4 regions of the Pseudogracilibacillus sp. ICA-222130 genome follow, and region 1 is predicted to be linked to each of the others. Evidence: riboswitches for the same ligand, from Rfam matches in the RefSeq annotation. Region 1 holds a riboswitch; each other region holds the start of a gene.

Evidence for each region. Region 1 has a riboswitch for S-adenosylmethionine ahead of WKT09_RS08625 (methionine ABC transporter ATP-binding protein). Riboswitches for the same ligand answer to the same signal wherever they lie in the genome.
Region 2: another riboswitch for S-adenosylmethionine. It lies ahead of WKT09_RS03545 (O-acetylhomoserine aminocarboxypropyltransferase/cysteine synthase family protein); the one in region 1 lies ahead of WKT09_RS08625 (methionine ABC transporter ATP-binding protein).
Region 3: another riboswitch for S-adenosylmethionine. It lies ahead of metK (methionine adenosyltransferase); the one in region 1 lies ahead of WKT09_RS08625 (methionine ABC transporter ATP-binding protein).
Region 4: another riboswitch for S-adenosylmethionine. It lies ahead of WKT09_RS05680 (methionine ABC transporter ATP-binding protein); the one in region 1 lies ahead of WKT09_RS08625 (methionine ABC transporter ATP-binding protein).

The regions. Positions count from the first base shown of each region.
Region 1 is NZ_JBBKBG010000018.1:39,551-47,869, forward strand. Features, by position in the region: gene WKT09_RS08585 (MoeB/ThiF family adenylyltransferase) at 1-374, shown strand, start outside; gene WKT09_RS08590 (thiamine pyrophosphate-dependent dehydrogenase E1 component subunit alpha) at 579-1,574, shown strand; gene WKT09_RS08595 (alpha-ketoacid dehydrogenase subunit beta) at 1,571-2,566, shown strand; gene WKT09_RS08600 (nuclease-related domain-containing protein) at 2,780-3,271, shown strand; gene WKT09_RS08605 (arsenate reductase family protein) at 4,149-4,505, shown strand; gene gcvH (glycine cleavage system protein GcvH) at 4,523-4,906, shown strand; gene WKT09_RS08615 (toprim domain-containing protein) at 4,997-5,350, shown strand; gene WKT09_RS08620 (thioredoxin family protein) at 5,356-5,664, shown strand; SAM riboswitch class I at 5,736-5,845, shown strand; gene WKT09_RS08625 (methionine ABC transporter ATP-binding protein) at 5,928-6,959, shown strand; gene WKT09_RS08630 (methionine ABC transporter permease) at 6,949-7,614, shown strand; gene WKT09_RS08635 (MetQ/NlpA family ABC transporter substrate-binding protein) at 7,630-8,319, shown strand, end outside.
Region 2 is NZ_JBBKBG010000004.1:28,890-37,208, reverse strand. Features, by position in the region: gene WKT09_RS03565 (acyl-CoA thioesterase) at 1-501, opposite strand; gene cls (cardiolipin synthase) at 514-1,962, opposite strand; gene megL (methionine gamma-lyase) at 2,010-3,176, opposite strand; gene rarD (EamA family transporter RarD) at 3,335-4,243, shown strand; SAM riboswitch class I at 4,295-4,402, shown strand; gene WKT09_RS03545 (O-acetylhomoserine aminocarboxypropyltransferase/cysteine synthase family protein) at 4,516-6,144, shown strand; gene WKT09_RS03540 (SGNH/GDSL hydrolase family protein) at 6,436-7,332, shown strand; gene WKT09_RS03535 (YpmS family protein) at 7,325-7,954, shown strand; gene WKT09_RS03530 (ABC-F family ATP-binding cassette domain-containing protein) at 8,028-8,319, shown strand, end outside.
Region 3 is NZ_JBBKBG010000013.1:41,510-49,828, reverse strand. Features, by position in the region: gene WKT09_RS07360 (C39 family peptidase) at 1-218, shown strand, start outside; gene asnB (asparagine synthase (glutamine-hydrolyzing)) at 252-2,063, opposite strand; gene metK (methionine adenosyltransferase) at 2,313-3,515, opposite strand; SAM riboswitch class I at 3,668-3,774, opposite strand; gene WKT09_RS07345 (hypothetical protein) at 3,930-4,226, opposite strand; gene pckA (phosphoenolpyruvate carboxykinase (ATP)) at 4,641-6,230, shown strand; gene WKT09_RS07335 (ABC transporter substrate-binding protein) at 6,866-7,855, shown strand; gene WKT09_RS07330 (ABC transporter ATP-binding protein) at 7,868-8,319, shown strand, end outside.
Region 4 is NZ_JBBKBG010000008.1:64,555-72,873, reverse strand. Features, by position in the region: gene WKT09_RS05705 (poly(ethylene terephthalate) hydrolase family protein) at 1-1,882, shown strand, start outside; gene WKT09_RS05700 (DUF4179 domain-containing protein) at 2,124-3,446, opposite strand; gene WKT09_RS05695 (sigma-70 family RNA polymerase sigma factor) at 3,447-3,950, opposite strand; gene WKT09_RS05690 (cyclase family protein) at 4,180-4,695, opposite strand; gene WKT09_RS05685 (pyridoxal phosphate-dependent aminotransferase) at 4,751-5,914, opposite strand; SAM riboswitch class I at 6,078-6,181, shown strand; gene WKT09_RS05680 (methionine ABC transporter ATP-binding protein) at 6,251-7,264, shown strand; gene WKT09_RS05675 (methionine ABC transporter permease) at 7,254-7,925, shown strand; gene WKT09_RS05670 (MetQ/NlpA family ABC transporter substrate-binding protein) at 7,944-8,319, shown strand, end outside.

The sequences.
Region 1 (8,319 bases):
AATTACTAGCCTTTGATTTATGGAAAAATGAAATCATGCAAATGGATATTCGATCTTACAAGAAGGCTGATTGTCCAACATGTGGCGACTCCCCGACATATCCATATTTGAGTTATGAAGAACAGACGAAAGTTGCCGTGTTATGTGGTCGATCATCCGTGCAAATTCGGCCACCTGAGATGCAACAGCGTAACTTGGCGCAAGTTGCCGAGAGCTTAAAACAAACTGGTGGGAAAGTTGAACTTAATGCATTTTTATTATCATTTACATTTGAAGAAAGACGGATGGTGTTGTTTAAAGATGGCCGTGCATTCATCCACGGGACGAATAATCAAGATTATGCCAAATCTTTGTATTATCGATATTTTAGTTAAGGAAGAAATTCGCTATCATGAGGTAGTTTATTGAAACAGTAGGGAGTAAAGTCGCGTCGCTTTTGGAGAGGTTGCTATCTAACTTGGCGTCAATTTTTGCATAGAACGTTGTTCAACAAAGGAGGTAATGTTTGCTTGAAAAAGTATATTATACTAGGGGAAAAGTATGCACGACGATAGGAATTATTTTGGACATAGAAAGGGATGAACAGTGTGCCATATGAGCGGAAAAACATAGAAGAATGGTTTACATTATATGAAAAAATGGTGCGCATTCGACAGTTTGAAAATGAGGTAGAAAAAAATGTTCAGCGAGGGCATTTGCATGGAACGACTCATTTATATAATGGACAAGAGGCAGTTGCTGTCGGTGTTTGTTCTGCGTTGCAAAACGGGGACTACATATCGAGTACACATCGTGGCCACGGGCATGCGATTGCAATGGGTGCTGACATACATAAAATGATGGCGGAAATGTTCGGCAAAATAACGGGCTATAGTAAGGGAAAAGGTGGTTCAATGCATATAGCAGACATCGAGGAAGGGAATCTTGGTTCAAACGGCGTCGTTGGAGGTGGAATTCCAATCGCTGTTGGGGCGGGATTAAGTATGCAAATGCAGCAAAAGAACAATGTCGTCGCATGTTTTTTCGGGGATGGTGCAATCAATGAAGGAAGTTTTCATGAGGCGTTAAATATGGCGTCAATTTGGCAAGTGCCTGTCATTTTCATTTGTGAAAACAATATGTATGGGATGTCGAGCGCAATTGGTGATATGACGAATATTGATCAGTTGTCAGAACGAGCTGTGGCGTACGGAATTCCTGGTGTGACCATTGATGGAAATGATGTTTTAGTTGTAAAAGAAACGATGGAAAGAGCTGTCGAACGCGCGAGAAATGGAGCAGGACCGACCTTCATAGAAGCGAAAACATATCGGTTCAAAGGCCATTCGAAAAGTGATAAGCAATTGTATCGGATGGAGGAAGAAGTCGAAGCATATAAAAAACGGGACCCCCTTATTCAATTGGAGCAAAAATTACTTCATGTTGCAATAGAAGCAGCCGGTCGAATAAAAGCGATACACCATACTGTACAAAAAGAAGTTGACGCGGCAACGGAATTTGCAACAGCCAGTGACGAGCCTGGGATAGATGAACTATATAAGGATGTGTATGCGATTCGGGAGGTGGAACTATGAACGCGCAAACGACGACATATTTGGAGGCGATTCGTGATGCGTTACGAATTAAACTGAGGGAGGACGAGAAGGTCCTTTTACTCGGAGAAGATATCGGTGTGTATGGTGGTGCTTTTGGGGTGACGGCGACATTGCTGGAGGAGTTTGGATCAGCTCGCGTGCGCGATACACCGATCAGTGAACTCGGAATGACAGGTGTTGCAGTCGGGGCTGCATTAACTGGCATGCGACCTGTCGTCGATATCCAATTTTCTGATTTCTTAACATTAGCCTTAGACCAAGTCGTAAATCAAGCTGCGAAAATCCGTTATATGTACGGTGGAAAGGCGACGGTGCCACTCGTTATTCGTACCCCATCTGGCTCTGGAACAGGTGCAGCTGCCCAACATTCTCAGAGTTTGGAAGCTTGGCTCGCCCATGTTCCAGGTTTAAAAGTAGTCCAACCTTCTACCCCATACGATGCGAAAGGACTACTCATAGCAGCGATAAATGATCCAAATCCAGTCATTTTTTATGAGCATAAATTATTGTATAAAAAGACTGGTGACGTACCGACAGATACTTATGAAATTCCTCTTGGCGTAGCAGATGTGAAGCGGGAAGGAACAGATGTCACGATCATTGCAACAGGTATCATGGTGCAAAAAGCATTACAAGCTGCAATGGACTACGCTGCTCTAGGTGTATCGGTGGAAGTCATCGATCCACGCACACTCGTGCCATTAGATGAAGCGACGATTCTTAACTCTGTGGAAAAAACGGGACGTGTCATCATCGTCCATGAAGCGGTAAAACGTGGCGGAATTGGTGGGGAAATTACCAGTTTAATTGCTGAACGAGCTTTTCATGCTTTACGTGCACCAATCATTCGTCTCGGAGGGGCTTTCGTTCCAATGCCATATAATGCAAAATTGGAGCACCAGGCAGTTCCACAAGTAGAGGATATCGAACGGGCGATAGGGAAACTTGTCAGAGAAACGATTCGCTCATGAAAACTACGTCGAGATTTTTTTGTTTCGATGTAGTTTTTTTGTAAATGGATAAAATTGAATTTTATCGCAAGTATTCGTGGTGAAAATGGTGAAACCCCTAGATGATTTTTGCATTTTCGTCCCTGTTTTTCGTCCAAAATAGCAGTTTTGTCTTTTTGCAATATTTGTATAACTAGTTATTGTAAGAAGAAAGGGTTTTAGTGGAGGGAGAATATGAACGAATCCGTACAAAAATCATCACTATTATACGTATATGAATTACTGCAAAATCGTATCGTTTTTTCGAAGGAGGATGAGCAACAATTTTACAAGGAACTCCAAGGTTATCGAGGGGAATGTCGTTTTGAACAATTAGTTGTGGAAAAATTACAAGTTGATTATATCGCTTTGTATAGCTTACTCTTTGACAAAAGTGGTCGACTATCGCAAATTGATTGCTTGTTAATTTTTGCAACGAAACTACTTTTAGTAGAAGTTAAAAACTTTGAAAATGAATATGCATATTTTGATGATCAGTTTACATCACTTCGGACGAATAAAGTGATAGCAAACCCGTTACATCAATTGAATCGCACAGAAATTTTGTTAAAGGAAATACTTTTATCTCTAAATATTCATCTACCTGTTCTACCTTATGTCGCCTTTGTGAATGATCGTTTCACATTGTACATGAAGCCAAATGATAAAATTGTTTTGCCGACATAATTGCAAGGTTTTTTTTCGCATTTAAATAATGAGCGTGCAACCTTGAATGCTACCCACATCGCATTAGCTGAAAAATTACGTACTTTACATGTAACAGAAAATCGATTTGTTCGCACCCCTTCATTTGAGTGGGAGACTTTGCGAAAAGGCATTACTTGTGTACGTTGTCGTGGTTGGATGGCTCGGGAATATCGGCATATGTGTTGTGCACGGTGCACGTATAGGGAGTCGCTTGCATCTGCTGTTGTCCGTAGTATTGTGGAATACGTCACCCTTTTTCCAGAGGCCCCCATCACAACCGAGCGAATCTACGAATGGATAGGAGGAATGGTGTCCATACGAACCATACAATCTATTTTGCAATTGTACTTTAAGAAGGAAAATAGTCGGAAGAATGCTAGCTATCGATTTATTACTTGAAGTACATTTAATAGCGCGGGGAATTGTTGGTGAACTTGCGACGGGGCTGTGATGTATATCCGCAAGTTATTGAGGAAACGGCTTTGCACTTGCGTAATTATTGATTATATCCGCAAGTTATCGTGAAAACCGCCTTGCACTTGCGTAATTATTGGTTATATCCGCAAGTTATCGCTGAAACGGGCTTGCACTTGCGTAATTACTGCATATATCCGCAAGTTATCATGAAAACCGCCGAGCACTTGCGGAATTATTACACACATCCGCAAGTTATCATGAAAACCGCCTTGCACTTGCGTAATTACTGCATATATCCGCAAGTTCCCACTGAAATCGCCCTACACTTGCGGAATTATTACACACACCCACCAGTTTTCATGAAAAAATTTATCCCTTTGTAGCGCGGGGGATTATTTGCTATAATCAGATTAGTAAATTTTTTATACGGAGGTTTACGATGTCACTAACATTATATTGGTACCCGAATTGTAGTACATGTAAGAAGGCAAAAAAATGGCTAGATGATCACGGGAAAACGTATGAATTAGTTCATTTAGTCGAAGAAACACCTTCAGAAGCGACGATAAAATCGCTTATTGAAAAAAGTGGACTAGAACCGAAGAAATTTTTTAATACGAGTGGGAAAGTGTATCGCGAACAAAATATGAAAGAAAAAATAAAAGATGCCACACTCGATGACATGGTTACATATTTAGCGTCAAATGGCATGCTTATTAAACGGCCAATCCTGACAGACGGCACGAGCGTGACAGTTGGCTTTAAAGAAGAAACATACGAAAATACATGGAAGTAACGTAGGAGGAGAAAAATATGTCATTACCAACAGAGTTATTATATTCAAAAGAACATACGTGGGCACGAGAAGAAGGAAGCGATATTCGAGTCGGACTTACTCAATTCGCTTTAGAAGAATTAGGGGACATCGTATTTGCAGAACTTCCTGAAATTGGTGCGGAAATTGAAATGAACGAACCATTTGGAAGCGTAGAATCTGTCAAAACAGTATCCGAATTATATGCACCAGTAAGTGGACGTGTAGTGGAAATTAATGGAGCACTACAAGATAGCCCTGAAACAGTAAATGAGTCTCCTTATGACCAAGGATGGTTCATCGTCATCGAGCCGACAAAGGATGAGCAGTTAGACGAGTTACTTTCAGCAGACAAATACGAGGCATTAATCTCAGCAGAATAATGGAAAAGCTATTCAACGATGAGCAGACAAAACTCATCGTGAATAGCTTTTTGTTTTAAAAAGGTGCAATGAAAAGGATGCAATGATAAAATGAAAATAGTGATTGTTGAAGGAAAACAAGATAAAAAGCGGCTCGAAACAATTATCGATGGCCGTGATGACGTACAAATTTTATGTACATTCGGAACATTTAGTATTGAAAAATTTGATGAAATGCTGGAAACGTATGATTTGGATCACCATCTTGTCTATATTTTCGTCGATGAGGACCGTCCAGGAAAACAACTTAGAAAAAAGTTGAATGAAGAGTTGCCACATGCAGAAAATATGTATATTCCAGAAGAATATATGGAAGTGGAGGCAACCCCATACAATATTCTCGCAACAGAACTCGTCAAATTTCATATTCGAATTAATCCGATATATTTTTTAAAAGATTGGTGAGAAATATGCAAGAGATCAAACAATTACCATTACCGGATGATGGTTTCCTTTTTATTCATACCCCATTTTGTGGGACGTGTCATGTCGCAAGAAGTTTTTTACAGAAAATTGAAATGACACATAAGGAGGAAATTTTTCTAGAAATGAATGGATCCCTATTTCCGGAATTCATGCAAGAAAATAAAATCGAAAGTGTACCGTGTTTACTCATTGTGAAAGATGGAGAAATAAAGGAAAAAATTTATACATTTCATTCGGTTGCACACATCTATCATTATGTGTTTGAGTACAAACCCGAGTTATTTGCTAGGTAATGTGCATTATCGTTGACAAAGGCAACAAGGACTGGTAAGATTCAATATAATAACCAATTGAATATGATAAACTCTTATGAAGAGCAATGGAGGGACTGGCCCTGTGAAGTTGCGGCAACCTTCAATGTAAAGATTGAAAGGTGCTAAATCCTGCGAAGCACACCGCTTTGAAAAATGAGAGAACGTGAAGATATATAATCTTTTTGTTCTCTAGAGCAAAGGGATTTTTTTATTGGAATAAAAGGAAAAGGAGGGTACGCATTTTGATTTCGATCAAAAATTTAAGGAAAACATTCACGATTGACAATCGCCCAATCAAGGCAGTCGATGACATCACATTGGATATCGAAACTGGTGAAATATTTGGAGTGATTGGATATAGTGGGGCTGGAAAAAGTACGTTCGTTCGGTTATTAAATCGCCTGGAAGAACCGACAGCAGGAACCATAACCATTGACGGCGAGAGCATGACTGAATTAAATACGAAAAATCTTCGTACAGCGAGACAAGATATCGGAATGATTTTCCAACACTTTAATTTATTATGGTCACGAACGACGGAAGATAATATTGCCTTCCCTCTCGAAATCGCTGGTGTGCCAAAAGCAGAAAGAGAAAAAAGAGTAAAGGAACTCATTCAATTAGTTGGATTAGAAGGTAGAGAAAAAGCGTATCCGTCCCAACTTAGTGGGGGACAAAAACAACGTGTCGGAATCGCAAGAGCACTCGCGAATAACCCGAAAGTGTTATTATGTGATGAAGCGACATCTGCATTAGACCCGGAAACGACAAACTCTATTTTAAATTTACTCGTAGATATTAATGAGAAACTTGGTTTGACGATCATTTTAATTACACATGAAATGAACGTCATCCGAAAAATTTGTCATCGTGTTGCAGTGATGGAACAGGGGAAAATTGTGGAACAAGGAAATGTGTATGATGTTTTTACGAATCCACAACATGATGTGACACAACGATTCATTGGAGAGGTCGTGGAAGAAGGCCGTGAAGATGATACATTGGATGAAGTGCTAGAGGAAGTAGAACGAAAAGGAAAAGTTCTTCGTTTACGATTCCAAGGGACAGCAACCAATGATGCTCTAATTAGTGAAATTGCGAAAAACTACGATACTCAAGTGAATATTTTACATGGTAAAATTACGAAAACGACTTACGGTACGCTTGGTTCTCTTGCTATTCAATTAATTGGAGACAAAACAGAAATAGAGAAAGTTGAGGCTTTTGTTCAAGCTTCCTCGGTAACAGTGGAGGTAATTCGCGATGACACTTGATTTTTCAAAACTTGATACGAACCAATTGCTTGAAGCTACATATGAAACGTTTTACATGACCATCATCGCACTTATTGGAACGTTTATTTTAGGATTATTGCTTGGCTTATTACTTTATTTAACAGATAAAGATGGTCTATGGGAAAATAAAATATTAAATTTTATCATTGCGACATTTGTTAACGTCTTTCGTGCTATCCCATTTATCATTTTAATTTTATTATTGTTCCCATTAACGAGATTTTTAATTGGAACGATTCGGGGACCGAATGCAGCACTTCCAGCTTTAATTTTAGGAGCGGCACCGTTTTACGGCCGTTTAGTGGAAATTGCATTGAAGGAAGTAAATAAAGGTGTAATTGAGGCAGCAAAAGCGATGGGATCCACGACGAGACGTATCATTTTTAAAGTATTAATCCCAGAATCGATGCCAGCACTTATTTCAGGAATTACCGTCACAGCGATTGCGTTAATTGGTTATACAGCAATGGCTGGAGCGATCGGAGCAGGTGGACTAGGGAGTTATGCATATTATGCAGGATTCCAACGAAGAATTTTTGAAATTGTCCTCGTCTGTTCTATCATTATTGTAATTGTCGTTTTTATTTTCCAATTCATTGGAGATTTTATATCTAAAAAAATTGATAAAAGGTAAAGGGGAGAATGTTTCATGAAAAAGGTTTTAGCTTTATTTGCATTAATTTCAATTTTAGTTTTAGCAGCATGTGGTGGAGGAAATAACAACAACTCAGCAAACAACGCAGGCAACAACGACGCAGGTAATAATGATGGAAACGCTGAAGAAGTGACAATTAAAGTTGGAGCTTCTAGTGTGCCACATGCAGAGATTTTAGAAGAAGCGGCACCAATTTTAGCGGAAGAAGGTATTACTTTAGAAATTGAACCATATGAGGATTACGTTTTACCAAATGATGACTTAGCAAGTGGCGATTTAGATGCAAACTATTTCCAACATATTCCTTATTTAGAACAAACAATTGAAGATACAGGATACGAGTTAACACATATCGGTGGAATTCATATTGAACCAATCGCAGCATACTCAAAAACTATTGATTCAATCGATAATATTAAAGATGGCACAGAAGTTGTATTAAGTAACTCTGTAGCTGACCATGGACGTGTGTTACAGTTATTCGAAGCAAACGATTTAATTACAATAAAAGACGGAGTGGAAGAGGGTAAGGCTGAGTTAGATGATATCGAAGACAACCCGAAAAATTTAACATTCTCTCCTGACTATGAGCCAGCATTTTTACCAGAGATTTATGAGTCTGAAGAAGATGTATTAGTGGTCATCAACACGAACTATGCTATCGGTGCAGGACTTGATCCAGTG
Region 2 (8,319 bases), on a different contig from region 1:
TTAGTCTGTTCCGAATAATTCCGCCATTCTTTTGGATTCTTTTCTTCTTTCATTTCGACGTTCTCTTCGTAATGCTGCGCCTTCAAACAATACTTTTTCTTGTTCTGTTTCAGGGTATACCGCAGGAACCTCAGTCGGATTCCCTTCATCATCCAATGCAACAAACGTTAAAAACGCGGTCGCACAAACAGTTTGTTCATCTGTTAACAAGCTGTCCTTAATTACTTTCACAAACACTTCCATCGATGTTTTATGTACGTATGTAACAAATCCTTCTACACAAATAGAATCTCCTACTTTTACCGGGAATAAAAAATCAACAGAATCTGTAGATGCTGTGACAACCGATTTACGTGCATGACGTACAGCAGCAATTGCTGCAACATCATCAATATGTGCCATTAGTTTACCACCGAATAACGTTCCATATGCATTGGCATCTGGCGGTAAGATTTGTGCTGTTTTTACTGTCTTTGAATTTGAACTCGGTTTTTTCTCCATTATTTTCTCTCCTTATAAAATCGGTGATAATAATCTAGAAATAGATTCTTTAAACTTAATCCATAAAGAACGCTGTTCATATAACTGTTTTGTCATCTGAGTAGATAACATAATATCTTGTTCAAATATATCTACTAATTGTTGAGCAATTTTTACATCGTATAAAAAGGTATTTACTTCAAAATTTAAACGGAAACTACGAACATCAATATTCGCCGTTCCAACAGAAGACATTTTTCCATCTACAACAATTGTTTTCGCATGTAAAAATCCATTTTGATATAAATAAATTTCGGCACCTTCATTCAATAATTCCCCAACACTCGATAAAGTCGCCCAATAAACGAATATATGATCAGGTTTATTCGGAATCATAATTTTAATTTTAATGCCAGACAATGCCGCAATCCTTAATGCGTCCATCAAGCTTTCATCTGGAATAAAATATGGTGTTTGAATATAAACCGATTCTTTCGCCTCTAATATCATCTTTATATAACCATATTTCACTTGTTCCCATTGTTGATCTGGACCACTAGAAACGATTTGGATCCCTACATCTCCTCGGCCCTTTTCGCCTCCGATAAAATAGCGATCATCATATAATACATGATTACGTGATGCTTGATTCCAATCTAAAATAAACCTCGTTTGCATCATTCTAACTGCATGGCCTCGTACACGTAAATGTGTATCGCGCCAATAACCGAACTTTTCCGAATGACCTAAATATTCATCTCCAATATTGAATCCACCAATATACCCAACTTCCCCATCAATGATCGCTAATTTTCGGTGATTTCTAAAATTTACTTTAAAATTAATTTTCCCCACTTTAGGCGGGAAAAACGCTCCAACTTGTATGTTTTCTCTTTCTAATCGCTGTAAAAACTTCTTACTTAATCCACGTGAACCCATATCATCATATAAAAAGCGAACTTCTACTCCTTCACGTGCTTTTTGGATTAAAACATCCGCAATTTTTGTTCCTAGTTGGTCTTGCCGAATAATATAATAAAGTAAATGTATATGATTTTTAGCATTTTCTAAATCATGAATTAAGGAAGTGAATTTATCTGTTCCATCTGTAAATATTTCCACTTCGTTGTTTTGCGTGTAAATGGCATCATTATGTTTTAAATGTAAATAATATAATTCCTTGTATTCCTTTAGTTCTTCTTGCTTAAAAGGAAGTTGGTCTTCCTCGATTTTCTTTAGTTGCTCTTGCACTTCCTTCTTTACACCTAGCCTACTTTTCGTATCCCATGTAAATATTTTTTGGTGCGTTAAATTTCTACCAAATAATAAATATAGAAGGAAACCTAAAACAGGAATAAAAAATAAGACCATAAGCCATGCCCATGTGGAACTTGCATTTTTCCGTTCTAAAAAAATAACCGTAAATGCAAGGACAAAGTTCACAATCATGACTGATCCAAATAATATAGGTACAAGTTGCATAGGCATCCCCTCTCTCTTTCTTTCTTATATTCTAACATATTTTGAACTTAAGAGAGTGTATCTAATGCAACTTCAAGGTCCTTCCATACATCTTCCCAATGTTCTAGTCCTACAGATAATCGAATAAGGGAGTCTTTTATACCCATATGCGTTCGCTCTTCTTCTGGAATCACTGCATGGGTCATCGTTGCTGGATGCTCAATTAAAGTTTCTGCATCTCCAAGACTAACTGCCACTTTTACAAATGTTAATGCATTTAAAAACTGCTGGGCGTTATATTTATCCCCTTTAATGTCAAATGCTAGCACACCCCCACCACGATGCATTTGTTTCTTATACACTGTCGGATCATCTAATCCTGGATAATACACCGCTTCTACATTCGGATGTGTTTCAAGTTTGGCAGCAATTTTTTTTGCGTTGTCACAATGACGGTCCATTCGTAATGGCAATGTTTTCAGTCCCCTTAATAGGAGCCAAGCATCAAATGGTGCTAGCACGGCACCAATATTGTTTCGTGTCGTACTTGCAATTTCATCCATCCTCTCTTCTGTTCCAATGGCGATTCCCGCAATCACATCTCCATGTCCATTTAAATATTTTGTCGCACTATGTACTACGATGTCACAACCAAGTTCTATAGGACGTTGTAAATAAGGGGTCGAAAATGTATTATCCACAACGACAGGTATATCGTATTCTTTTGCAATTTTACTTATCTTTTTTAAATCGATTAATTGCATCGTCGGATTGACAGGCGTTTCAATATAAATGACCGCCGTATTTTCCTTTATCGCATGGCGGATTTTTTCTTCAGATGTAAAGTCTGTCAATTGTACATCCATTCCATACTTCTCTTCCATCATTTTTAATAAACCGAATGTACAACCATATAAACCATTCGAGCATAAAATATGCTCATTTGCTTTTGTAAGTGCAATGAGCACAGCAGATATGGCACCCATTCCCGAACCGAATGCTAAGGCACGCTCACCGCCTTCTAACACCGCCATCCTTTTTTCTAATACATCTACAGTCGGATTCCCAATTCGTGTATAAATATGCCCGTCTGCTTCTCCACTAAAGCTTTTCTCTCCATGTTCAGCAGACTGAAATTCAAATGTAGACGTTTGAAAAATTGGCACTGAAACACTACCCAGCAATTGTTTTGCATCATATCCATCATGAATGGACATCGTTTCAATTTTTTTCATGCTCGTTCCTCCTCTTATTTATGTAACTCTAGTATAACAAACTTTCTGACAATTCTGTTTCACCATGCATGAATGGATGAAAAAGTCGGAACAATTGCCAACAGCTAGAACATAGGCGTAAAATGATGGTAGAAAACATCAGTGAAGTGAGGCAGTAAATGAACAATAAAAACATGAAAACAGGCATTATGTTAGGGATTATTACATATATTTTATGGGGATTTTTCCCGATCTATTGGAAACTATTAGACATATACGAACCAGATGTCATTTTAGCGAATCGCATCATTTGGTCTTGTCTATTTATGGTTGGATATTTACTTTTCACACGAAAATTACGCTCTTTTTTCTCATTATGTACAACATTATTGAAAGATAAACAGAAAATGCTCTACATTACATTAGCATCTATTGTCATTAGCGCAAACTGGCTCATTTATATTTGGGCTGTACATAATGATTTCGTCATTCAAGCAAGTTTAGGCTATTATATGAATCCTTTATTAAGCATCGTATTAGGTGTCCTATTTTTAAAAGAAGCATTATACCCAGCGCAAAAAGTTGCATTGTTATTCGCGAGTTTTGGTGTCATATATTTAACAGTCTCCTATGGGGTATTTCCTTGGATTTCTATCGCATTAGCATTATCATTTGGTTTATATGGGCTATTAAAAAAAGCCGTTAAGCTAGATTCGGCCTATTCATTAACCGTGGAGACATTACTATTAACTCCGATTGCACTCATTTATTTATGCACATTTGTCGGAGTGGATTTAGGATTTGCAGCAAGCACATCATGGACGGATACAGGGCTATTACTCATATCCGGAGTTGCTACAGCCGTCCCACTATTATTATTCGGCTATGCCGTAACATACATTCCTTTGTCATTAGCAGGAATTTTGCAGTATATCGCACCGACAATTATGCTTTTACTCGGCGTATTCCTCTATGATGAACCATTTACATCCGCACATTTCGTGACGTTTACATGTATTTGGATTGCGTTAATTTTATTTGTGTCTTCTACATTAAGAGTCCATAAAGTTAGAAAATTCACAAATTAATTGACTTTGATTCATTTACAGGTATAATGGATACTAATTTCATCGACATATCTCTTATCAAGACGGATGGAGGGAATAGGCCCTGAGAAGTCCAGCAACCTTAAAGCAATTGCTTTTAACGGTGCCAAATCCTACAGATGATATTCTGGAAGATAAGAGGAGGACAATACATAATGATCCCTCTTCTTACAATCATGTAGAAGAGGTTTTTTTATATCATCACCTTCTCAAATAAAATACAATACGTTCAAAATTTTAAGGAGGAGTTTTACATGTCAACATTTCGTTATCAGAAAGATGAAACTATCTTACTTCATGCAGGTCAAGAACCAGATCCTACAACAGGCTCTCGTGCATTACCAATCTATCAAACTACTTCTTATGTATTTAACGATACAGACCATGCTCGCAACTTATTTGCATTAACAGAACCCGGTAATATTTATACACGCTTAATGAATCCTACGACAGACGCCTTTGAACAACGTGTCGCTCAGTTAGAAGACGGAACAGCGGCAGTGGCAGTTGCTTCCGGAATGGCAGCAATTACATATGCAATTTTAAATGTTGCTAGTGCAGGCGATGAAATTGTGGCAGATAGTAATTTATATGGTGGAACATATAATTTATTCATTCATACATTGCCACGCTTCGGTATTACGGTAAAAATCGTTGATGGGACAGATCTGGATGCAATTCGCAATGCGATTACAGATAAAACGAAAGCCATTTTTGGGGAAACGATTACGAATCCTAGTTTAAATGTGTTTGATGTGGAAGCAGTCGCAAATATTGCACACGAACATGGGATTCCATTAATTATTGATAATACTTTTGCACCAAAATTTGCGAAACCACTAAAGTGGGGAGCAGATGTTGTCGTACATTCCGCGACAAAATGGATTGGTGGACACGGAACATCGATCGGTGGAATTATTGTCGATGGCGGACGTTTCAACTGGGATAGTGACAAATTCCCTGGATTTACGGAGCCAGATGAAAGTTATGGTGGGGTTCGTTTTGCAGACTTAGGGCCTGTTGCATTTGCACTTCGTATTCGTGTGCAATTATTACGTGACACAGGAGCAGCTATAAGCCCACATAACGCGTTTTTATTAACACAAGGATTAGAAACATTACATGTTCGCTTAGAACGTCATAGCGAAAACGCCATAAAAATCGCCAACTTCCTGAAAGACCACCCTGGTGTAACGTGGGTGAACTTCCCTGGATTTGACGATCATCCATCACATGAACTAGCACATAAATATTTTGAATATGGATATGGATCTGTCATTACATTCGGTATTAAAGGTGGGCTAGAAGCTGGTAAAACATTGATCGACCATATTGAATTATGGTCTCACGTTGCAAACGTAGGAGATGCAAAATCATTAATCATCCACCCAGCTTCCACAACACACCAACAGTTAAATGAAGCAGATCTTGCAAAAAGTGGTGTAACAGAAGACCTTGTTCGTCTTTCTGTCGGTATTGAGGCGATTGACGATATTTTAGCTACATTAGATCGTGCAATTGGACAAGCAACTGGTGAAACGGTGCTGGAAACGACCAATCATATAGCGATCGATTGGGTAACGAACTCGCCATTTGATCGTTCTGAAGGGTTACGTGCAAAAACAATTGCCGTTCAAGGATCAGATGCGTTACTAGATAAAGCAAATGAATTACGTCCATTAGGATATCGTATTGTTCATGTACAGGATGTAGAAGAAGACATTGTAGATATCCTATATACGGACGAGCCAACAGTGGAAAATCATGTAGGTGCAACCATCGTCTGGTCTAATGGTGATGTGACGGCAAATGGTCAGGCAATCGTCATCACCAACAATGATCTAGTAACGACAGTGAAAAATGCTAGGAACAAACGTGCATAATAATGAAAATATAAAAAACTAGACATTGAACTTGATTTAAAAATAACCGTTCTGTTTATCTTTTTTAAGATAAACAGAACTTTTTTTATCCCAAAAAATGATAAAGCCATAGAGCATATGATGAAAGAAAAGGCCAAAATATTTTGTTATTTCAACCTATATCGGCTTCCTCTCTTTTTATGTAATGAATACCTTTATTTTCATACGTTTACATTTATTTAACGATTTTGGTAAAGTACTTATATAATCAAGGAATGTCATCTATAATATAGATAATATTGAAATATAGGTGTGATTTTTATTAAACGAACAATTATATTGTCCATCATTATTATAAGCATCATTTTGTTAGCATTTTTCTCTACGCCCAAAAAACAAAAACCTATAAATAAAATCATTGAAGATGAAATAACGAGTGAAATAGAAGGCGACGATAAAGAATTAGATGAGGATTTAGAAACAGCAATGATGAAAGAAGACCCCGTACGTGACTTTATTTCAGATCAATTAAAACGGGCTGCGAACTTCTTTTTCACAAGCGATATTAATGTCGTTGCTATTGGTGATTCTTTAACAGAAGGTGTAGGGGATGAAACGGGAAATGGTGGTTATGTCGGTGTTTTAGATGAAACAATTAATGAAGAAAAACAACTCGTCCATTTCGATAATTTCGGTAAACGTGGCAACCGAAGTGGACAATTAATCGAACGTCTAGAAGAAAAAGAAATAAAAAGGGCGATTGAAAAGTCACATATTGTACTTATTACCATCGGAGCGAATGATATTATGCAAGTATTTAAAGACAATTTTGCCGACTTATCATTAGATCCATTTACGAGTGAACAAATTAAATATGAACAACGACTCGAAACCATTTTTGATACCATAAAAGCATTAAATGAAGATACAGAAATTTACTTGATCGGTTTTTACAATCCGTTTAAACGATATTTTTCAGATATAGAAGAGTTGGACTATATTGTAGAAAGTTGGAATACAATAGGAGCAGACGTAGCAAATCGTTATGAAAAAGGATACTTTATTCCGATGGTCGATATTTTCGATGAAGCTGAAAATGACTTTTATTTATCCGAAGACCATTTCCACCCGAATCATACTGGATATGAAATGATGGCTGAACGTATTTTACAATTTGTCATCCATGAAGGGGAACGAAACCATGAATAAAAATATATGGAAAAAACGATTTTATATATTAGCGGGGGTTAATATTGGGGTACTCCTCCTATTAACACTTTATTTTTATTCTCCTGTACCTAAAGTCGATATTGAAAAGGAACGAACTGCCTATAAATTAGAAGATAGTTCGGAATTTATCGTTCGATCGACCAAACATCATGTTAATAATTTGGTTAATGCGTATTTAGATAAACTATTAGCAGATACAGAGCATCAATTTTATATTAATATTGATGAGGAAGTACAATTATTCGGGGAAATTCCCGTTTTCTCCTCCACCGTTCCGTTAGTAGTCAATTTTGAACCAATTGTTCAAGAGAACGGTGATTTATCCTTAAAACAAAAATCCATCTCTGTCGGCGATTTAAAATTACCGAACAAAAAAATTATGCAATATATCGAGCAATATTTACCAACACCGGAATGGGTAATTATTAATCCACGAGAAGAAGAAATTTATGTACAAGTAACAGAAATGGATATAAAGAGTAATTTCCATGTCGCTGTACATGCATTTGACTTGGAAACGAACAATATCGCCTTTAAATTTGATGTCCCTTATAAGACATTAGGAATTGATAGCCTCGCTAAAAAAGGATCGAATAATTAGAGCTAATTATTGACGAATATACGATAATCACTTACGCTTACTTGAGATAATAAATTTAGGAAGGAACATGTACATGTTAAATGTCACCGACGTTAGTTTACGATTTGGAGATAAAAAATTATTTGAAGATGTCAATATACAATTTAATAATGGGAACTGTTATGGAGTAATCGGAGCAAATGGTGCCGGTAAATCAACATTTTTAAAAATTTTATCTGGAGAAATTGAGCCACAAAAAGGCCATGTGTCACTAGATGCAGATCAACGTATTGCCGTGTTAAAACAAGATCATTTCGCATATGAAAATGAACAAGTGTTAGAGACCGTTTTAATGGGCCATGAACGTTTATATAACGTCATGAAGG
Region 3 (8,319 bases), on a different contig from region 1:
ACTATACACATTTGCCAAAAGAACAATTTGAAACATGGCAAACAGAAGATGGACCAATCGACATTACGTACCGACAACACGCTGTCTTAATAACTGGATATGACGAAGAAAAAGTATATTTCAATGACCCATTAAATTACCGAAGTAGTGCACCAATAAAAGATTTCATTGCTGCTTGGGAACAAATGGGAAAACAGTCTATTACGATGTATGAGTAATAGACTGTTTTTTTGTTCTTTCATGTAATGAGGTTATCCTCTTAACGTTGATTGCCCTTGCGCAAAATCATATTTTCCTTCCATAAACACTTGATGCCATACCATGAACATTAAGAAGGTCCAAATTTTTCGGCTATAATCCGCTTTTCCTGCACAATGTGCCTCTAATAAATCACGGACAAATTGTTTATGGACGTATGCATCTACTTCCGCTTCATCAATCGTACGTTTCGCCCAACCGTTTAATTCTTTTTTCAGCCAATGTCTCATCGGTACAGGGAATCCTAATTTTTTCCGATCTAATACGTGATCTGGAATAATTCCACGTGATGCTTCACGTAAAATCGATTTCGTCGTGTTGTTCGCAATTTTTAAATCGATTGGAATTTTGCTCGCTAATTCAAACACATCTTTATCGACAAACGGCATTCTAATTTCAATTCCATTTGCTTTCGACATTTTACCTGCTTTTAATAAAATATCCCCACGCATCCACGTATGAATATCGATATATTGCATTTGAGCGACGAGTGGTTCATGGCTTATAATATCATAATATGGTCCCGTAATATCTTCATAGGAAATCGTGCGGTTAAATGTTTTTAAAAAGGCTTCTTTTTCTTTTTCCTCAAACATTTTCGCATTACCGATATAACGTTCTCTTAATGGGGTTGTCCCTCTTAATAAGAAACTTTTCCCACTCATATTCTCCGGTAAAGTCATCGCAACTTTTCGAATTAATGTTTTGAATAATCCAGGAATATAGTTAAACATCCGTAAAGAATCTGGTTCACGATAAATATTATACCCGCCGAATAACTCATCCGAACCTTCGCCAGATAATGCAAAATTCACATAACTGCTCGCTTCTTTAGAAACGAAATATAGCGGAATACAAGATGGGTCTGCTAATGGCTCTTCTAAATTCCACATTATTTCCGGAATTTGGTTTACATATTCATCTGCCGTAATAAATTTCGCGATATTTTCAACGCCTACTTTATCTGCTGTCTCCTTAGCAACGTCCACTTCAGAGAATCCTTCTCGCTCAAAACCGACAGAGAATGTTTTTATATTTGGGTTCATCTCTTTCGCCATCGACACGACTAAGGTCGAATCAATTCCTCCAGATAAAAAGGCCCCAATATCTGCAATACCATCCATCCGTTTTTCAATGTTTTCATACATGACTTCACGAATTTTATTGATCCATACAGACTTCTCTGTTTGGATAGGGTCAAAGGATGGCTTCCAATATTTATGGAATGTCACTTCCCCTGCTTTTTCTTTCACAAAATAAGTTGCCGGGTCCATAATAACGACATCGTCATGCAATGTATATGGTTCAGGTACATATTGGAAACTAAAATAATGTTGTAACGCTGTTTCATTCATTTTATCTATATGATAACGGTTCGTAATTTCCGTTTTTGAAGAAGAAAAGGTGAACGCTCCATCCCTTTCTACATAAAAAAGTGGCTTCACACCAAAATGATCTCTCGCTCCATATAATGTTTCACTATGTTTATCTAAAATGGTAATAATAAATTTCCCGCTAATTTGCGCGAATAATTCCTTTTGTCCTTGTGGAAATAACACTGCAATAATTTCTGCAATATTCGTGGATGAAATCCCCGCTTTTTCCGCTAATGTTTCCTTGTTATAGCATTCACCAAAATAATGTACATAATATTGTTCATTTTCAAATACTTGATCTAATTCACTTGCTTCATATAAAAAAGAAAAATTTCCATGTTCATATGTTTGTTCATGTTGCTCGACATTGTTTACATCGATGATAGATGAAGTCGTTCCATGATGTAAACTTCCAATAAAATGGCCCATGTTTGTAACCTACCTTTATGAAATCTATTTTCTAAAAAATAATACCATATTTTTTTCTGTTACGACAAGCATTACATCCGTCGTAAACATCAATATTTTGCAATTGTTCACTAGATTGTTTCATCTTATTTATGAATAGGTTTTCATCCATATCACAGGAACTTTTCACCCTACTTTCTCTTCCTATTATACAGCTGTTGTCCATATAAACAAAAAATGGATGACATGTATATCATCCATTTTTTCCTTTTATTTATTCGCAATTGCGACAACCGATTGTCTTAATGCTTCCGCTTTATCTAAATTTTCCCAAGGAAGTGTAACATCACGACGGCCGAAATGTCCATATGCTGCAGTGTCACGATAAATCGGACGACGTAAATCTAACATCTGAATAATGCCACGTGGGCTTAAGTTGAAGTTTTCACGTACCACTTCGACTAAAATTTCTTCTGACACTTTTCCAGTTCCAAATGTATCAATCGCAATCGATACAGGTTGTGCCACTCCAATAGCATACGCTAATTGAACTTCACATTTTTCCGCTAAATGTGCTGCCACGATATTTTTCGCGACATAACGTGCGGCATATGCTGCAGATCGGTCCACTTTTGTCGCATCTTTACCAGAAAATGCTCCCCCACCATGACGAGCATATCCACCGTACGTATCGACGATAATTTTACGGCCTGTTAATCCCGCATCTCCTTGTGGTCCACCGATCACGAAACGACCAGATGGGTTAATATAATATTTCGTGTTTTCATCTAATAAGAAACTCGGAACAATTGGTTTAATAATATATTCCTGTATATCTTTTTTAATTTGTTCTAATGTAACATCTTCCGTATGTTGAGTAGACACAACGATTGCATCTACCCGAACAGGTTTATCATGTTCATCATATTCTACCGTTACTTGTGTTTTACCGTCAGGCAGTAAATACGGTAATGTATGGTCTTTACGAACATCTGTTAATCGTTTTGCAATACGGTGCGCTAAATAAATCGGTAATGGCATTAGATCTTCTGTTTCATCACATGCATACCCAAACATTAACCCTTGGTCTCCCGCACCAATTTCCGATTCATCTGCCTCTCCTTCCCGTGTTTCTAATGCAACATCTACTCCACCTGCAATATCAGGTGACTGCTCATCGATAGCCGTTAATACGGCACATGTTTCTGCATCAAATCCGTAACGTGAATCCGTGTATCCAATTTCTTTTACTGTTTTACGAACGATGGAAGGGATATCAACATATACATTCGTCGTAATTTCACCGGAAACTAACACGAGTCCTGTTGTAACAGTCGTTTCACATGCAACACGTGCATACGGGTCCCCTTTTAAAATTTCATCTAAAATTGCATCCGAGATTTGGTCACTCATTTTATCCGGATGTCCTTCCGTTACTGATTCTGATGTGAATAAACGGCGATTCTTTGTCATTATAATTAAGCCTCCTATAAATATTACACGGAGCTCTACTCGATAGAGATCATAGGGAACGAGATGACTCGTTCATTTTTCATAAATAATGGAATTCATGAAAAAATCCTTTCCTATATAAAATGAGGAAAGGATATTGTTTCTGCCTTTCACTCTTATTGTTCAAGGAAAATCCTTGCATCAGGTTAGCACCTTTTCACATACTTGTGAGGTTGCTGGGCTTCACAGGGTCTGTCCCTCCACCAACTCCTAATAAGAGAGTCCGTTGTTTATTACATATGAAATATTTCCTGAAAAACACCTCTATATGTATACTATAATGGCTAGTCTATATGATAATAAGTGAAATGTCAATCGATTAAAGAAGAAATACAACCTTCTATATGCATGCGATAACCCGAACTTCTGAAAAAATTACGAATTCCGATTTTTTTCGTTCAAAAGTTTTCTCAAGTCAGAGGACACTTTGGATCCATACCAGTTCAATCCATCTAATAACTCAATGATTTCAGCCATCCCAATAAAAAACATCCCTGATATAAATCCACTGAACGCGGTAGTGAAAAAAACTCCCCAAGAAAATTCTGTTCGATCTATAGCCCCTATCCTTATTTCCGTTGGTGCAATCGCAGTACCAATTAAAACACTTACTATCATAATTGCCACTCCTAGTCCAACAAAAACTCGAGCCGTTTTATTACTTTTCCCCAATATGAACCCCACCCCTTCTTTTATGTATCTTACTTTTTTCCTATGCATCTTCAGCAACGAAACTTAATATCTTTTACCCGAACACGTATAGTATGAAACATTTCCATTTTTTCCCTATTATTTTGTTTTTTTCGCCCATTATCCAACGCTAAAATGGTAGTTCAAGTATTGATATGATTATGTTAAAATAGATTTACTGTAGTGAGACAAAGCTTTTGTGATTTTTTTCACAAAATTGTAATACATTTAAAAAACGTTATTGCACCAACGTTTTTAGACGTTTTAGCTTTTGTTTCATTATAATAAATTAACATTTTCTATTTGTTTTATTACATTAGTATGGACTAATTCGTTTAATGTGTTATACTATATTCAGATTTTAAAGTACACGAGAAAAAAGGATGGATTAATTCAATGAATACGACAGCTAGGTCAACTGTATCACAAGAAATTTTACAAAATGACAATGTTCATAACAATTTATCTGTACCAGGATTGGTAGAAAAGATTTTATCACGTAATGAAGGTGTATTAACTGCAACTGGATCAGTTCAAGCAACTACTGGAAAATACACTGGCCGTTCACCAAAAGACCGTTTCATCGTTCGTGATGACGTTTCTGATAACTTAGTAGATTGGGGAGAAGTAAACAAACCAATCGATGAGGCATCATTCCAAAAATTATTCGATAAAGTTGTAAATCACTTAAAAAATAAAGATGAAGTTTTCTCTTTTAAAGGATTCGCTGGAGCAGACGAAAAATATCGTTTACCAGTGGAAGTAGTAAACGAATATGCATGGCATAACCTTTTTGCACGTCAGTTATTCATTACACCGACGAAAGATGAGTTAGCAGCACATGAGGCTGGCTTTACAGTTCTCTCTGCACCGACATTAGAAGCAGACCCTCAAGAAGATGGGACGAATTCTGAAACATTTATCGTTATTTCATTCAAAGAGCGTGTCGTATTAATCGGTGGAACGGAATATGCTGGGGAAATTAAAAAATCTATTTTCTCTGTGATGAACTACTTATTACCACAACAAAATGTGTTATCTATGCACTGTTCTGCAAACGTTGGGGAGGAAGGGGATGTTGCTTTATTCTTCGGTTTATCAGGAACAGGAAAAACAACATTATCAGCTGACCCTTACCGTAAATTAATCGGTGATGATGAACATGGATGGAGTCCAAACGGTGTATTCAACATTGAAGGTGGTTGTTACGCAAAATGTGTTGATTTAACACGTGAAAAAGAACCACAAATTTTTGATGCTATTCGTTTCGGTTCTGTATTAGAAAACGTCGTACTCGATGATCAAACTCGTGAACCAGATTACTCAGACGTTTCATTAACAGAAAACACAAGAGCTGCATACCCGATAGAGAACATTGACAACATTATCGTTCCAAGTGTTGCAGGTCATCCAAATACAATTATTTTCTTAACTGCTGATGCGTCAGGAACATTACCTCCAATCAGTAAGTTAACGAAAGAACAAGCAATGTATCACTTTTTAAGTGGATATACGTCTAAATTAGCTGGAACAGAGCGTGGAATTACAGAACCAGAAGCAACTTTCTCAGCTTGCTTTGGATCACCATTCTTACCACTTTCTCCAGATCAATATGCAGAAATGCTTGGAGAAAAAATCGATCAGTTCAACACAAATGTATTTTTAGTTAACACTGGTTGGACTGGAGGCCCTTATGGAGTCGGTAAACGTATGAAACTTTCATACACTCGTGCAATGATTCATGCTGCACTAGAAGGTGAGCTAAACACTGTAGAAACCGTAAAAGATGAAGTATTCGGTCTAAATATTCCAGCTCATGTACCTGGAGTACCAGATGAAGTATTAGTTCCGCGTTTAACTTGGGAAGATAAAGAAGCATACGATGAAACAGCTAAAAATTTAGCAAAAGAATTCCATGCGAACTTCGATAAGTTCACAAACGCAAGCGAAGCAATCAAAAACGCTGGCCCAACATACAGAGGCTAACAAACTATCACAACATATGAACCCCGGTCATCATTCATAAGAATGGTGGCCGGGGTTTTTTGTTTGATAGACGCTCCTTGTCGTCGGGCCTTGCTTTGTGGAGCGGCGGGTGACGGCTTGCTGATTGCATCATGAGGGGGGGTGGTGTTTTTCAAGTCAACCTCCTTCTCGATTTTCGTTAATTTCGCAAGTGGGAGCGCTTTTTGCTGGGAACTTGCGGATATATCATTTAATTACGCAAGTGGAAGCGCTTTTCTTTGATAACTTGCGGATATATTCATTATTTCCGCAAGTGGGAGCACTTTTTTCAATTAACTTGCGGATATATCAACTAATTACGCAAGTTAGAGCACTTTTCTTCATGAACTTGCGGATATATCAACTAATTCCGCAAGTGGAAGCACTTTTTTCAATAAACTTGCGGATATATCAACTATTTCCGTAAGTTCAAGCACTTTTTTCAATTAACTTGCGGATATATCAACTATTTCCGCAAGTTCAACCACTTTTCTCAATGAACTTGCGGATATATTTTCATACAGCTTCCCTCCCCTCCACACCATCCTCCTTCCATGCACATTTTCAGCATTTTCACATACATTAATGTTGATATGAACATAAAGGAGTTTTGTGCAATGAAAAAAATGATGCTATGCATAACCGTGCTACTACTCGCGACCATTTTCACTGCTTGTAATACAACAACGAAACAGAAAGAAATTACATTATCTGAAGTGACCCGATCGGTTTTTTATGCGCCACAATACGCGGCAATTGAACTTGGGTATTTTGAGGAGGAAGGGATTGATATTGAACTACAAACCGCTTGGGGTGGTGACAAGGCGATGACTGCTCTCCTCTCTAACAAAGCAGATATCGCACTAGTTGGGGCTGAAACTTCCATCTATGTGAAACACCAAAACCCGAATGACCCTATCATTAATTTTGCACAACTGACCCAAACAGACGGTACATTCCTCGTTGCAAAAGAACCAAATGAAAATTTCCAATGGAACGATGTAAAAGAAACAAACTTTCTCGGTCAGCGCGTCGGTGGCATGCCACAAATGGTTGGTGAGTATGTACTCAAACAAAACGGCATTGACCCGCACGAAGACCTTGAATTAGAACAAAACATTGATTTCGCAAACATTCCGAGTGCTTTTTTAACGACAGACGCACAATATGTCCAATTATTCGAACCAACTGCCAGTACATTTGAAATGGAAGGAAAGGGCCATGTTGTTGCATCGTTTGGGGAACATTCTGGAAAATTGCCGTACACCGTCTTCATGACAAAAACGAGTACGATGCAGGAAGACGAAGAAATGATAGAACAATTTACGAAAGCCATTTACAAAGCGCAACAATGGATAGATAAAACTGACTCGGAAGAAATCGCTAAAATTATTCAGCCATATTTTGAAGATACTGAACTCGAACTACTTACCGCTTCCGTCGAACGGTATAAACAACAAGAATCATTTGCAACGTCCCCCATTCTATCTGAAGATGGCTGGAACCATTTGCAAACCATAATGGAAGAAGCTGGTGAACTCCCGGCACATGCACCATACAATGAGCTCGTCGATACATCAATCGCGAAAAAAGTGATGCAACAATAAGGAGGGAGTCGGATGGACTTTTTAACTTTTCACGAAGTTTCACATTATTATTTTTCCGAAAAAAATTATACGAAAGCAATCGAACATGTCGATTTTACGATGAAGGACGGAGAATTTATATCGATCATCGGCCCTAGTGGTTGTGGAAAATCAACGATCCTTTCCATCATCGCCCAACTAACTAAACAGACAGAAGGGCATATTTTCATCAACGGAAAAGCAATTGCCATGAGCGATATAACAGTCGGTTACATGTTACAGCAAGATTATTTATTTCCATGGCGGACAATTCTCGACAATGTCTTAATTGGGCCAAAAATGAACGGTACATTATCGAACGCTACAGTGGAAGAAGCACGTACACTTTTACACGAAGTCGGATTAGTGAATGTCGAAGAAAAATTTCCACAAGAACTATCCGGTGGCATGCGTCAAAGAGCCGCCCTCGTCCGAACCCTTATCAA
Region 4 (8,319 bases), on a different contig from region 1:
CTTTATATTAAATTTATTTTTATTTATCATAGTGACATTTTTACTAGCATTTATTTTATCTCTTTTACGTATCCCTATTGCTCGAATAGCTTTATCTAGTATTTTATATGTCGGGATTGGTTTATGGGTATTATTATATGTTGTCGATGCCGGTTCGATTTTTTCGATGATCATCGGTGTCTTTGCTGCTATTCTTGCTACCGTTTTAAGTTTTTTTGCATATCAAATTCATGCTTATAAATACGGGAAAAAAATATTAATATGTAGTGCAATCGGTTTGACGATTATCGGTATTGCGTTGTTCATGTCTAATCATTCAAATGTAGACGATTCCTTAACTGGACCTTATGACGTACAATTTTTTACATATGGAAGCGGAAAAGATCCTTATCGAAAAGACTTTGGTGACGAAGTAACGGAACATACAGAAACAGTAAATGCATCCAGCTTTATAACAAATTGGAGTGCAAAACGCACAAAGTTTTGGGACTTTGATCAACACGAACTTCCGATTAACGGGCGAGTATTCATGCCTGAAGGAGATGGTCCCTTCCCTGTTATTTTAACGGTGCATGGGAACCATTCTATGGAAAAATTCTCTACAGGTGGCTATGATTATTTAGGAGAAATTATTGCCTCCCATGGCTTTATTTTCATTTCTGTTGATGAAGATTTCATTAACTATTCGAATATTACAGGTCAACCAAATGATAACTACCTATTGAGAACATGGATATTGCTACAACATATCGTGCAATTAAAAGAGATGAATCAAAAAGAGGATAGTTTATTTTATCAGAAAGTAAATGTACAAGAAATTGCATTGTCTGGTCATTCACGTGGTGGGCAAGCCGCTGCAATGGGAGCAGATTATGAACGTTTCATTGAAGATCCAGCATTACTTCGTGCATTACAAGACGTTGAAATTAAAGCCGTTGCTGCCATCTCCCCTACTGATAAGTCCATTGATCATACAAAACCGAAATTAGAAAATGTTTCTTACTTTATCATGCACGGTGCACAAGATGCAGATGTGTACAATTTCAGAGGGGATCATCAATTTTATCGCACGACATTGACAGATGCGAATCAAATAAAAGCTACATTATATATTGAACATGCAAACCATGTCCAATTCAATAACGATTGGGGACGTTACGATTTAGCAATGCCAAAAGGATTGTTTCTAAATCAAATGAACCTATTGTCGAAAAAAGAACAACAGCAAATTGCGGCCACCTACTTGACTGCCTTTTATAAAGATGTATTTCAACAAAGTACGGAATTAGCAACATTAATCGAAAATGAACAAGTTCGAAAGGAACTTTTACCAGACACAACGATGGCTCACAAATATGTAACTGGGCAATATCAATCATTGTTAACGTATAACAAACATCAAGAAATATTAGGCCAATTTTCTAATGCACCAAAAAAAGAAGTAATTCGTCCTAAAAACCGTTCGGGTGGAATTCACCCACAAGATGCACTACATATTGCTTGGGAAGAAGCAGCAACATATTCGATTCCACTTTCTCTTAAAGGGAAGAATGTTAATAGTCATTCGCTCGTCCTTACGGTAGCAAATTATAAACCAGAAGCAAATATTGATATGGAAGTTGTTCTGTCAAATGAAAATAAGACGCTTGTTCAAGAAACACATACATTATCTCCTGTCATTGAGATTGATCAAACGCCTTTCGGTTTACTTGATACGTATTATCGGGACGGCAAATATGACACAAACTGGGAGCCAATTTTTGAAACTATTCATGTTCCATTAACAGATATTTCTGCTGAGTCATTAAAAGATACAACATTAACTCTACAATTTTCAGGCACGAATGGGGAAGTTTTACTGGAAGAAATTGGGATAGAATAATATTTCATTCTTAAAGGAGAAAAAGTAATGATGATTAAGATGTAGCACGTCTGTTTATAACTTATCGCCGTTATAAAGAAACTTCTTTAGAAATCATTCTCCCCATTTATTAATTGTTGCGATCGTTTTTTTTCAAATCGGCGTGTACACTAAGCACCCTCTACATGTAGTTTATTATTTTAGAGGGTGCGTATTTTATCGGGCTCACTTTTTATACAATATACTAATCACCGTTTTAGCACTATTTTATTTGTACCTTGATTTCTTTTTCCGCTTCTAAAAATGTCGGATAATATTGTACTGGAATGCGAATATTCCCTTTTAATGTATCAATGTTTTTAAGTTCTAATCCATAATATCCTTTGCCATTTCTAATAGAATTAAAACTAGAATATAACTCCAATTCCTTGCCTTGTTCATCTAACACATAACTAAACATCCCGAACGGAAATTCTTCCTCTGACGGGGTATTTATCGCAAATACTAATGAGTTATCTTCCACAAAAACGGAATCAATTAATTTACCATTATCTGGCGCTTGAATAATTTTTCCTTCATCCATTGAGTATATAATTTCCCTCTCATTTTTATTCACTGCTTGCACTTTGCTTAATGTCATAAATAATTGTTCTGGTACTTGAAAATAACTACTCTCTAAATATAAAATATCTTTATGTGGCTCTTTCTCATCCATTATGTTTACTACACCGTTCGTGACTTTTCCCCATACATTCCTTTTTCCATCTTCTAATTGTAAATTCGTATAATCCAGAATATCTTTTGTATTAGTCGAATCTAACACGACATGAACTTCCGCTCTTGTTGGATACATGACTACTTTTTCAACCGTTATTTTTTGATCCGCTATCTCAATTGTTTCATTTACTTCATATTGTTGTTTCTTTGCTACCTTAATCTGCTCAACCTCAATTGGTACCGAAAATGTTTCCACACTCTCATCTACCCCCTCGTCTTGTACATGCACATCCATTACTATACGTAAGCCATTTTTCAACATATCATCTGATGATATTTGTGCATCGACTGTATGACGAAAACGTCTTTTCTTCGTACCATCATCGTCATCCATCGAACCATAACTTCCATTAAAAATAAGTTCCTTGCCATCTTGATCAAATAATTGGATTTTTCCAATGGAAGCATACTCCACTTTATTTTCTGTTTCAATCGTTATAAAAGATACAATGTTTTTTTCATCCATCATTACTCCATGTAATGTAAAGTTAATGCCTCCCTTTTTCTCTGTATAATTTATTTCATGATAATATTCATTTTGCATTGCCGATTCCCAACTAGGATTTCCACGTAAAAATACTGGATCAATCAAATAAACTGTCCATACGCATCCTGCAAGAAGAAAAATGATGGCTGCCCATGTCCATTTTGGTAAATAATAACGGTGTTTTTTCTTAGAAACTTTGCTCTCCTTATGTTGCTTCATACCTTTTTCTATCGCTTCATCTAACAATGTCTCGGGGATGGAAATGTTTTCTATTTTGTTTTTATAATTTTCAAGTTGCTTTTCTACATCTTCATGTTTCATTTACACTTCCCCTTTCTTTGCTAAATGACGTAGTTTATCTAAAGTTTTATAAACTCTTGTTTTCATCGTATTTTCATTCGTACGAAACACTTCAGCCATTTCTTTAAAAGATATGCCGTGAATATATTTTAAAACTATCCATTCTCTTTCTTGATTAGATAATTTTTCTAATAGTTCTTCCATCTCTAATAATAGAAAGTCTTCCTCATAAGCTGATGGTATCATCGTTTCATCTAATTGCAGCACTTTTTTTCGTTCCCGTATTAAATCGTTACAATAATTAATCGTAATTCGAATAAACCACGTTTTAATATAGGCAGGTTGTCGTATTGAATGGATATTAATCAATGCGCGATATGTAACTTCTTGTACTACTTCTAATGCAAGCTCTTCTGTTTTCATGTAACTCAATGCTGTTCGATAAATATCAGCTTTTACAGTATCCATAAGTTGCATAAAAGCTTCTTTATCTCCAGCAATAGCTTTTTTTGTAATTTTCTCCAATGGACTCCCCCTTCACCTGCTATATATTAGACGGTCACTTATATAAAAAGTTTTAATTTTTTTGAAAAATAATGAAAAATTCTCCTTTAGATCATCCATTATTAACTTTATATTGTATACATTGCTTTATATATTCCAATTTGTAAGTTGAAGCAAGAAAAAATGATAAAAAAAGACGGGGATTGATCCTCCCCGTTTTCTCCTGCAAAGCTACTACTAATAATCGCTTTTATAATATAGCGATCGCGCGGACTGGTGACCCGTCCCCTTTTTCTATTTTTAAAGGTAGTCCATAAAATGTAAAAGATTGATGGAACGGAATTTTTTCTAAATTGATTAGGTCTGTATAGGTAATAATGTCGTTCGCTAATAACATTCTTTCTAATCGTTCCGTCATATCTCCACCGACAAAGGAGGGTTTTGCGTGCAATAATTTATCTATATATGTTTCATCCAGTGGTTCAGTAAAGAATAAGCCTATCTCCCTCGGCCATTGTGAATCTTTTTGCACTACTTGTGCTTCACCAAAAAATCGTTCGATCGGAATCTCATCTACATTTGCTTTTCCTTTATGCATATGCGAAAATGCATCGACATGTGTGCCGGTATGCGTACCTAATGTTAACCTTCTTAACTCCCAGCCATTTTTGTCAAATGTATGGACTTTTTCAATCGTAACCGCTGGATCTCCAGGATAGACGTCCATTTTTTCGTTCAATGTTGCGGTTAAATCAATTACTTTCATACCACTCCCCCACTCTTTCAAATGGATTTTATCCGGAGAAAAAACTGGACATCGATTAAAATAAGTCCAGTTTTCCTATCCGTTCTACCGCTTCACGTAAACGATCTACTTCCTCCAATAATCCAATTCGTACATACCCTTCTCCATGTGCCCCAAAAGCATTACCTGGAGCAACAGCGATATTTGCTTCATTTAACAACAAATCAGTAAAGGATTCACTCGTATGTCCATTTGGAACCTGTAACCAAGCGAAAAAAGAGGCCTTTGGTGCTTCGACTTTCCACCCGATTTTTTTACAAGCTTCGATAAACACATTACGACGATGTTCATATAAAGCGACTATTTCTTTCGCTGCCGTTTGCTCTCCTAACAATGCTTTTGCAGCTGCACGCTGAACGGCAGGAAATTGGTTAATATACATATGATCTTGTAATAAATTAATCGCACCGACAATCTCCTTATTTCCTAAAGCAAATCCGACGCGCCATCCAGCCATATTAAATGTTTTCGACATCGTATACATTTCCACCCCGACATCTTTCGCCCCGTCTGCTTGTAAAAAACTTACCGGTTTTTCACCATCAAATCCGATTCCACCATAAGCAAAATCATGCATTACTGCAATATTGTTTTCTTTCGCGAATTGGACTGTCTCATCAAAAAATGGAACATCTGCTACTGCACTCGTCGGATTACTTGGATAATTTAAATACATTAATGTTGCATCTCGTTTAATATCCTCATCTATAACATCATAATTAGGAAAATAGTTATTTTCTTCTAGTAATGGCATCGTTTCGAATCGTATATCTGCCAAACTAACACCAGATAAATAGTCTGGATAACCTGGGTCTGGAAGTAAGAGAACTTCTCCTGGATCCATAATCGCCAATGGTAATTCGACAACTCCCGCTTTCGAACCGAATAAAATAGCAACCTCTGTTTCCGGATCTAGATTTACTCCGTATTCACGTTTATAAAATATCGCTATCGCTTCTTTCAATTCCGTCGTACCTCGAAATGGTGCATATCCATGTGTGACTGGATCTTCTACTGCATCCTGTAAAGCTGTTACGATATGAGACGGCGTTGGTTTATCAGGATTTCCTCTTCCAAGATTAATAACATCTCTCCCTTCCCTAACAGCTTGTTGAACATTTTTGGTTAATTGCGAGAAAAAATGTGCCGGCAATCTCTGTAATCGATTCGATAATTTCATATAAATATTCCTCATTTCAATTCTATCATTCTACAACAAGTATAAAGAATATACTTTCGAAAAGAAAGAAATTTTCAGTTATTATTGACAAATTAAACGAAAATAGCTATGATTAAATATATTAGTTTGACTAATATGAAATGCTACAATTATATAAGTCGATAACTTATCAAGAGTGACCGAGGGACAAGGCCCAATGACGTCCGGCAACCCCATTATGGAAGGTGCCAATTCCTTCAGAACGTACAAATTTCTGGAAGATAAGCTGAAAATTAACAGTTCTTCTTTCATATTTGTGAAAGAAGTTTTTTTATGTTTTTAAAAGGGAGACTAGCCATGATTCAAATCGAAAATTTAACAAAAGTGTATCAAACGAAGGATAGAGATGTCATTGGTGTCGACAATGTATCTTTAACGATTAACGAAGGAGAAATCTTCGGTATTGTCGGATATTCTGGGGCAGGTAAAAGTTCCTTATTACGCTGTATTAATTTACTAGAACGACCTACAAAAGGACGAATATTAGTCGACGGGCTTGATTTAATGTCTTTGAATGCAAACAACCTACGTAAAGCACGTTTAAAAATCGGCATGATTTTCCAACATTTCCATCTCATAAGTCAAAAAACAGTTGCTGAAAATATCATATTTGCTTTACGAGCAGCATCCACACCAGCAAAAGAGATTGATCAACGTGTCGAAGAACTTTTAGATATGGTAGATTTAGCAGATAAAAAAGATGTCTTTCCGGCCCAACTAAGTGGTGGTCAAAAACAACGAGTTGGTATTGCTCGTGCACTAGCGAATGAACCATCTGTATTACTGTGCGATGAAGCTACTTCTGCTCTCGATCCGAATACAACCTCATCCATTTTAAAGTTATTAAAGAAAATTAATCGAGAATTAAATATTACGATTGTATTAATTACACATGAGATGAATGTGGTGAAAGAAATTTGTGACCGTATGGCTATTATGCAGGATGGAAAAGTTGTGGAATCAGGAAACGTATATGATATTTTCTCTGCACCGAAAAATGATTTAACGAAAACATTCATTAAAGATGTTGTGAATATCGATGTACCAGAAGAAATGTTACAAAAATGCACCGGACAAATTGTTAAAATTACGTTCCGTGGAGATATTGCTGGCGAAAGCGTCATTTCCGATATGATTCAAACATTTGATGTAAAAGGAAATTTCTTACACGGTTTAATTGAATATATTCAAGAACGTCCACTGGGAATGTTCGTCATGGAAATGAAAGGTGACAAAACTGAAATCGACAAAGCAATCGATTATATGTCATCACAACAAGTAGATGTGGAGGTGATTCGTGATGTTATTTGATGTGGACCGTATTGTGGAACTGTTACCCGAAATGACGCAAGCATTTGGGGAAACGATATATATGATAGGTATTGCGCTACTCGTTGCACTCATCATCGGATTGCCATTAGGGATTATTTTATTCGTCACGGATAAGGGACTATTTCTTGAAAATAAACCGATAAAATCTGTCCTCGGATTTGTTGTGAACGTCATTCGTTCCATCCCGTTCATTATTTTAATGGTAGCTATTACACCATTTACAAAATTAATCGTCGGTAACTCGATTGGACCTACTGCTGCAAGTGTTGCTTTATCGGTTGCAGCCATCCCATTTTTTGCACGAATTGTGGAAACATCCCTTCGTGAAATTGATAAGGGAGTGATCGAAGCAGCAATTGCGGTTGGTGCAACACCTTGGATGATTATTAAAGATGTATTACTTCCAGAAGCCAAATCTAGTATTATCCAAGGCATCACATTAACCGTGATTAGTTTAGTAGCTTATTCTGCAATGGCTGGTTTCGTTGGTGGTGGAGGAATCGGTGATTTAGCAATTCGATTTGGTTACTACCGATATGATAATACCATTATGATTTTAACGGTCGTAATTTTATTATTATTAGTACAAATTTTCCAATGGATTGGAGACAAAGCTGCAAAAGCAGTAGACAAAAGTTAATTATTAGGGGGAAATAAAATGAAAAAGTGGATTTTTACAATCGTTTTAGCAAGTATCGTCGCTATTTTAGCTGCATGTGGTGGCAATAACGACGGAAATGAGGCTTCCAATGTAGATGAAACAAAACAATTACATTTCGGTGCTACGGCTGGTCCTTATAGTGATATGTTAACGAAAGCAATTATTCCTGGCTTAGAAGAAAAGGGATATGAAGTGAAATTAACAGAGTTTAGTGATTATGTACAACCGAACAATGCGTTAAATGACGGATCCATTGATGCAAACCTATTCCAACATGTAATTTACTTAGAAAATTTCGCGGAAGAAAATGATATGGATTTAAAGGATTTAATCGTTGTACCTACTGCTCCATTAGGACTTTTCTCGAATAAAT